Regions from separate parts of the Thioalkalivibrio sp. ALJ4 genome, predicted to be linked through region 2. Evidence: predicted binding sites of a transcription regulator. Region 2 holds the regulator's gene; the other holds the start of a gene.
What was found. The regulator FliA, encoded in region 2, starts transcription of late flagellar genes. The targets are predictions, from matches to a motif close to GCTAAAGTTNNNNNNNNNNCNGCCGATA.

Region 1: flgM (flagellar biosynthesis anti-sigma factor FlgM) is a predicted target of FliA. The motif match lies at 671-698, and genes of this name have one in related genera.

What each region holds. Positions count from the first base shown of each region.
Region 1 covers NZ_KB897920.1:124,100-127,798, forward strand. Annotated here, with positions in the region: gene flgA (flagellar basal body P-ring formation chaperone FlgA) at 1-605, shown strand, start outside; gene flgM (flagellar biosynthesis anti-sigma factor FlgM) at 737-1,051, shown strand; gene C936_RS0112055 (flagella synthesis protein FlgN) at 1,065-1,550, shown strand; gene C936_RS0112060 (flagellar brake protein) at 1,669-2,385, shown strand; tRNA gene C936_RS0112065 (tRNA-Pro) at 2,484-2,560, opposite strand; gene C936_RS0112070 (MerR family transcriptional regulator) at 2,620-2,976, opposite strand; gene C936_RS0112075 (integration host factor subunit alpha) at 2,960-3,259, opposite strand; gene pheT (phenylalanine--tRNA ligase subunit beta) at 3,264-3,699, opposite strand, start outside.
Region 2 covers NZ_KB897919.1:312,629-316,327, forward strand. Annotated here, with positions in the region: gene C936_RS0110975 (chemotaxis protein CheA) at 1-507, opposite strand, end outside; gene C936_RS0110980 (protein phosphatase CheZ) at 587-1,363, opposite strand; gene cheY (chemotaxis response regulator CheY) at 1,466-1,846, opposite strand; gene C936_RS0110990 (RNA polymerase sigma factor FliA) at 1,906-2,667, opposite strand; gene C936_RS0110995 (MinD/ParA family protein) at 2,664-3,488, opposite strand; gene flhF (flagellar biosynthesis protein FlhF) at 3,475-3,699, opposite strand, start outside.

The DNA.
Region 1 (3,699 bases), on a different contig from region 2:
CGGAGCGCTTCATCCAGGAGGAGTTGAACCTCACACCAGGCGACGAAGCGGTAGAGATTCAGATCGGCCGGCTGGACAACCGCCTGCGCCTGGCCCGATGCAGCGAGGCACTGGAGACCCGGTTCCCGCCCGGCGGGCGACGCGATGGCAATACGGCGGTACAGGTTCAGTGCGAGACCCCCGTCAGCTGGTCGATCTATGTGCCAGTCACGGTCGAGCGCTACGCCGAGGTGCTGGTCGCCAGCCGCAGCCTGCGACGCCAGCACACGATCCTCCCCGGCGATCTGCGCACCAAGCGAATTCAGACCTCTCGCCATGCGGGGAGCTATTTCGAGAACAAGGGCGAACTGGTGGGGCTGCAGACCCGGCGCAACATCCGGCCCGGTCAGATCCTGGGCCAGCAGCACGTCACCCAGCGCGAGGTGGTCAGCCGCGGCCAGCGCGTCACCATCCTGGCCGAGAACGGCTCGGTGGTGATCCGCATGCAGGGCGAGGCGCTGGAGAATGGCATCCTGGGCGATCGCATCCGCGTGAAGAACACCTCGTCCGGACGCGTCGTGGAAGGCGAGGTGCTCGAGTCCGGACATGTACGCGTTGCCCTGTAGAATGGCGGTGTGTCTCGTCACCATCCACAAACTGTGAAGCGAATCGAAAATTCACAGCTCAAGGGGCTACAGTTTCAGCCGGTGCTGCCGCTAACCCCTGCAGTAGAATTGCAAAAACAGGAAACCGAATAATGGATATCAAAGGCCCGAACTCCCCCGGCCTGCGCCCGGATGGCAACAGCTCGAGCGTGAAGGGCCGCGATGAGACCTCTCGCCCCGACGCAGGCGCCCAGGGCAATGCATCCTCACCCGTACGTCAGGATGACTCTGTCACCCTGACCGGCGCGGCGCAGGCAATGAACGCCGCCTCCGGGGCCGCCAGCAACGCCCCGTTCGACGAGGCGCGAGTCGCCGAGCTGCGCGAGGCCATCTCCAACGGTCAGTACCCGGTAGACAACGAACAGCTAGCCGATCGCATGATCGAGCTGGAAAGCCTGTTGCGCTAACAGAGACCCGACGATGTCGCCCGAACAACGCCACGCCTTCCTCCGCTCGCTGGAGGCCTCGATTCGGCTGAGCCACCAGATGGAGGACATCCTGCTGCAGGAGACCCGGGCGGTGGAATCACGGGCCGCCGAGACCCTGCGCGAAGTCGTGGCCCAGAAGCAGACGCTACTGCAGGAACTCGAAACCGAAAGCCGGCGACAGCGCGAGACGATCGAGGCCGCCGGCGAAACGTATACGCCCGAGGGACTTGCACGGCTGTTCGGTCGGCTCGAGGGAGGCGCCGAGCTGGACGACCACTGGCAGGCGCTACGCCGCTCGGTGGAGCGCTGCAATACCCTCAACCAGGGGAATGCCCGACTGATCGATCGCGACCGTCGTCGCGTGGAGATGTCCATCCAGATCCTGCGCGGCGAGGAACCCGGCCCGGCTCCCACCTACGACCCCTACGGCCGCACCCAGTCCGGCAGCCGTACCGGTCGGCGCATCACCCGCGCATGACCCGCGCGCGCTCTGCGCGACACCTCTCCGCCCTTCTCCGCCTCACACCCGGGGCTGGCATTCCGGACCGCTCGGCAGTACCGTGCGGCTTGGCCCAATAATTACAACAACGCCACGCATGGAAGAGACCGACTACACCGTCGACAAGCCGGAGCGGATTGCCGGCATCCTCAAGGATCTGGATCACAAGCTCACCCTCGTCAACGTCCGCCTCGACGACGATGGCCCGCTGTACAACTCCGCGCTGGTTCGCCTTGATTCCGGTGCACGCGAGCTCTTCCTCGACGAACTCACGCCCATCGAAGCGAATCGCCACGCCCAGGAAGGCACTGGCATGCGGGTATTCGCCAGCCTGCGCGGGGTGGCCGTACGCTTCTCCACCGCCGTCTCGCGCATCGAACGCGAGGACGCCGGGGCCCTTTACGTCTGCCCCTATCCCGAGACCCTGGAATATCTCCAGCGACGCGAGACCTTTCGCGTCCATATCCCGATCAGCGAGCGCCCGCGCGTCGAATTGCAGTACCGCGAATGGGAAGAGCCCGGTATCGGGGACCTGGCCGATCTTTCGGCCCAGGGGATGTGCGTGGAGGTACCACAAGACTGGGTCGAAACAATCGAGATCGGGACCCCGATGCGTTTCGAGAACCTGCTACTGCCCGAAGTTGGCGAACGCCTGGGCGGCGACCTGCGTCTGGCCAATCGCCGTCGCAGCCCGCGCGACGGATACGTGTATGCCGGCTTCCAGGTCACCGGCATGAACCAGTGGCTGGAGCGGCAGTTCAACATCGCCCTGCTGCACTATCAGCGCGAGGCGCGCCGGCGTTCGATGGAGTAACAGACGAGGCCAGTCTCTTCCCTCACTCCAGACACAAAAAAGGCCGCTCGATGCGGCCTCTTTTTTCACCTGAAGAATATCCTTCAAGTCGTTGAACTTGGTCGGGACGGCAGGATTTGAACCTGCGACCCTCTGCACCCCATGCAGATGCGCTACCAGACTGCGCTACGCCCCGAAGCCGCGAATCATATCCGATTCCCTGCCCCCACGAAAGGACCCGGACCAGAAGACCTCTCAGGCGCGCAATACACGCAACACCGATTCCAGCTCCGAGATCGTATCCTGGATGATCTGGCGTGCCTGCTGGCGATCACCCTTGGCCTCGTCGCCAGACAGCTTCTGTCGCGCGCCATTGATCGTATAGCCCTCTTCGTACAGCAGGGCCCGAATCTGGCGGATCAGGATCACGTCCTGGCGCTGGTAGTAGCGCCGATTGCCCCGCCGCTTGACCGGCTCGAGCATCGGGAACTCCTGTTCCCAGTAGCGCAGCACGTGAGGTTTCACCTGACACAGCTCGGCGACCTCGCCAATGGTGAAGTAGCGCTTGCCCGGGATCGCGGGCAGTTCCTGGTGGTTACTCGCTTCCAGCATAGCTTTCGACCCTCTCGCGCAGCTTCTGCCCCGGGCGGAAGGTGACGACGCGCCGCGCCGAGACCGGGATTTCCTCGCCGGTCTTCGGATTGCGCCCGGGCCGCTGGTTCTTGTCGCGAAGGATGAAGTTGCCGAAGCCGGAGAGCTTCACGCCCTCACCCTCTTCCAGCGACTGGCGCATCTCCTCGAAGAACATCTCGACGAATTCCTTGGCCTCACGCTTGTTCAGGCCCAGTTCTTCGTTCAGCGTGGCGGCAAGATCCGCCTTCGTCACTGCTGCCATGGAATCACTGCCTCAGGGTTGCCTGGAAGCGAGCGTGCAGATGCTCGACGACCTTGTCGGTGACGCTTGCCACGTCCTGTTCGCCTAGGGTGCGATCAAAAGCCCGCAAAATCAAGCCCAAAGCGAGGCTCTTCTCGTCCGGATTCAAGCCCTTGCCCTGGTAGACATCAAACAGCCGGACATCCTGCACCAGCTCCAGCCCCAGTTCTTCGATCGCGTTCAGCACATCACCGGCCGGAACGGTCGCCTGCACCACCAGGGCAAGATCACGCCGGATCGACGGATATGGCGACAGCGGCGCGAACTGGGCGACCGGTGCGCGCAGGATCGCCCGGGCATCGAGATCGAACAGATACACCGGCTCGACATCGAACTGCTTGCAAAGCGCCGGGTGCAGGCGCCCGACCCAGCCAATGGGGCGATCACCCGCCAGAATCCGC
Region 2 (3,699 bases):
ATCCCCTCCAGCCTTCGCAGTGGCTTCCACCTCGGCGGGGGGTGCCGGTTCCGGCTCCGGTTCGGGGGGCACGTCTGGCGTCGCGATTGCGGCGGGTTCGGAATTGCCGGCCACGTCTTCATTCTTGGCCATCCGCCGCAGGTCTTCGACGAGATCGGCCTCCGCGGGCGTCGGATCGACCCCGGAGCGGAGGTCGCCAAACATCACGTTCAACGTATCGAGGACCCGCAGCATGGTATCCATCAGGTGACCGTCGACCTGACGTTCCCCATTGCGCAGGAGATTAAACACATCCTCTGCGTGATGGCAGACGGTCACCAGCGGATCCAGGCTCAGAAAGCCCGCGCCACCCTTGATCGTGTGAAAGCTGCGAAATACCGCGTTCAACAGATCCCGGTCATCGGGATGCTGTTCCAGGTCGATCAGCTGCTCGTTGAGTCCTTCGAGCAGTTCCCCGGCCTCGATCAGGAAGTCCTGAAGGATTTCGTCGTTGGGGTCGATGGCCATTCGGTCTCTCCGTTCCGGTGAGGCTTGCCGTTGAGGGGTGGGCGCCGGGAAGCCGCCGATTCAGGGATCAGCGGGCTACCTAGAAGCCCAGGCTGGACAACAGATCGTCCACCTCGTCTTGTCCTTGAACGACATCCTGGCCGGAATCTTGAGTCTTCGGCACTGCTGGCCCGTGTCCACGCCGATCGCCCTCACGCCGCTCGGCATCGTCATCCAGCGTCTTCTCCGCAGCCTCGACCGTCTCCATACGCCCACTGGACAGCCGAATCAGCGTGACCAGGTTCTCCTCCAGGTCGGTCACGAGCTGAATCACGCGCCGGATCACCTGCCCGGTAATATCCTGGTAGCTCTGCGCCATCAGAACCTCCGACAGCAAGCGGCGCAGCTCTTCGGTATCGTCGTTGGCCTGAGCAAAAAACTCGTCCAGCTCACGAGCGAACTCCCGGAACTCGTCGACCGAGAGTTGCCGATTGCGAAAACGGGTCCACTTCTCCGTCAGTTGGCCGGCCTGCTGGCTGAACGATTCGGCAATGGGGAGACTCGTCTCGATCGCGGTCAGGGTCTCGTGCGCGGCCTTCTCGGTCATCGTGACCACATAATTGAGACGCTCGCGGGCATCCGGGATCTCGGCCTGGGTCAACTCGACCAGCCGCGAATCCCCCCGGAAGCTTTGCAAGGCCTCGTGCAGGTCGCGCGTAAGTTTTCCGAGCTCGTCGAAGAGTTCGCGGTCGTAGGGGCGCGCCAGATCCTGGATCAACGCGCGCGCGGCCACCTCATCCCCCGCCTCCAGAACCTGCACGAGCTCCCGCGCGCGAGCGATTTGCTGCTCACTGATCGATTGTTCTTGGTCTGTCATCCAAAGCCCCTTGCTCGCTCCCCATCCCGAACGTGATGACCGGGATCGATCCCCCGGCCATCCATTTGTCTGGACCAGGAGACTTCGACACCGAATCCCAAACTAGCCTTGGGATTCAATGCGTTCGAATATTTTGTCGATCTTTTCCTTGAGGGTTTCCGCAGTAAAGGGCTTCACCACGTAGCCGTTCACGCCCGCCTCGGCCGCCTCGACGATCTGATCCCGCTTGGCCTCCGCCGTCACCATCAGCACCGGCATCGTCTTCAGCTTCTCGTCGGCACGCACCGCCCGCAGCAGGTCGATGCCCGGCATATTGGGCATGTTCCAGTCGGTAATCAGAAAATCGAAGTCGCCGTTCTGGAGCATCGGCAATGCCGTGCTGCCGTCATCGGCCTCTTGGGTGTTGTTGAAGCCAAGATCACGCAACAGGTTCTTGATGATCCGTCGCATCGTGGAGAAGTCGTCCACGATGAGAATTTTCATTCCCTTGTCCACAGGTCACTCCGGGATAAATGATTCATATGAGTACTAGAGCTTGGCCTTCAGAATAACTGCAAAGCCTCGCCGTCTTCGAGCCAGGAGCCCAGGCGCGCGCGCAGTCGGATAACGGCCTGACTGCGGATCTGGCTGACGCGCGACTCGGTCACCCCGAGTACCGCGCCAATCTCGCGCAGGTTGAGCTCCTCGATGTAATAAAGCGACAACACCAGACGTTCGCGTTCGGGCAAATCGCCGAGCGCGGCGGCCAGCTCCTCGCGAAACTCCCCGGCCTCGATCGTGCGCGAGGGCGAGGCCTCCTGCCCCTCGATCACCCGGTCCGCATCACCATCGGTGCCGCCCAGATCATCCAGCGCGAACAGATGGGCGCCGGCATGGTCCTGCAGCATCGAGTAGTACTCGTCGATCGGGACCTCGAGTTCCTCGGCCACCTCGACCCCGCGCGCCGCACGTCCCTCCCTGGCCTCGACCGTCTGGATCGCCTCGGCGATCTTGCGGCTGTTGCGGTGCACCGATCTCGGGGTCCAGTCACTGCGGCGTAACTCGTCGATCATCGCGCCACGGATGCGAATCCCGGCGTAGGTCGCAAACGTCGCGCCCTGCCCGCCCTCGAATTGCCGCGCGGCCTCCAGCAGGCCAATCATGCCGGCCTGGATCAGGTCATCGACCTGGACCGAGGAAGGGAGGCGAGCCATCAGATGGTGCGCGATGCGGTGCACCAGCTCGATATGTTCCGCGACGCGCTGCTCGTGGCCGGCTGCGGCCACGTTCTCGTATCCGTGGAGGCGATTACGCGTCGCCATCATGCGCTCTGCAGCATCCGTTCGACGAAAAACCCGACACCACCATCGGCACCACGGGCCACCGGCCAGCGGTCGACCGCACGGGCGAGTTCGGTAAAGGCCTTGGCCGCCGGGCTGCCCGGATATTGCTGCACGACCGGTGCCCGTTTCTGGACGGCCTTGCGCAGATGCTCGTCCATCGGGATGTACCCGGCGAGATCCAGGATGACTTCCGGCAGGTAGTTGTCGCAAACCGTGGTGAGTTTCTGCAACAAGCGCTCGGCGCCCGCGCGGTCCTGGACCATATTCGTGACCAGCCGGAAACGCCGCATGCCATGATCTCGATGCAGCACCTTGATCAAGGCATAGGCATCGGTGATGGACGCCGGCTCGTCGCAGACGACGACCAGGGTCTCCTGGACCGCTCGACAGAAGGTCGTGACGGATTCCTGCAGGCCCGCTGCCGTATCCACCACCAGCACATCCAGCGGCTTGGAATAGGCGCTGAATGCCTGGATCAAACCGTTGTGCTCGAGCTGCGTGAGATTCGCCATCGCCGCGATCCCCGAGGCCGACGGGATGACCTTGATCCCCTCCGGGCCCTCGATCAGCACATCCTGGAGGTCGTCCACCTGTCCGGTCACCAGGTCATGCAGGGTGCGCTCGGGTCGCAGTCCGAGCAGCACATCGGCATTGGCCAGCCCCAGGTCGGCATCAAACAGCATGACCTCGCGGCCCAGCCGCGCGAGCGCCACGGACAGGTTGACCGACACATTGGTCTTGCCGACGCCGCCCTTGCCGGAGGCAACCGCAATGACCTTCAACGGCTGATTAGTGCGTGGCATAGCGTCCTTTCCCCACCGGATGGATCATCTCCAGAACGCCCGCATCCTGAGTACGGCGCGGCGACGGCGCATTGCGGCCGGCATTCGAGAACTCCGCCAGGCTTGCATCGGTCCATCGTTCATCGCGGGAGGATCGACGCGCGGGGCCGCGCTCTTCGCCGAGCGCCCGCCGGGTCAGATCGCCCGTCTCGACCCGGTGGAAGTCTTCGGC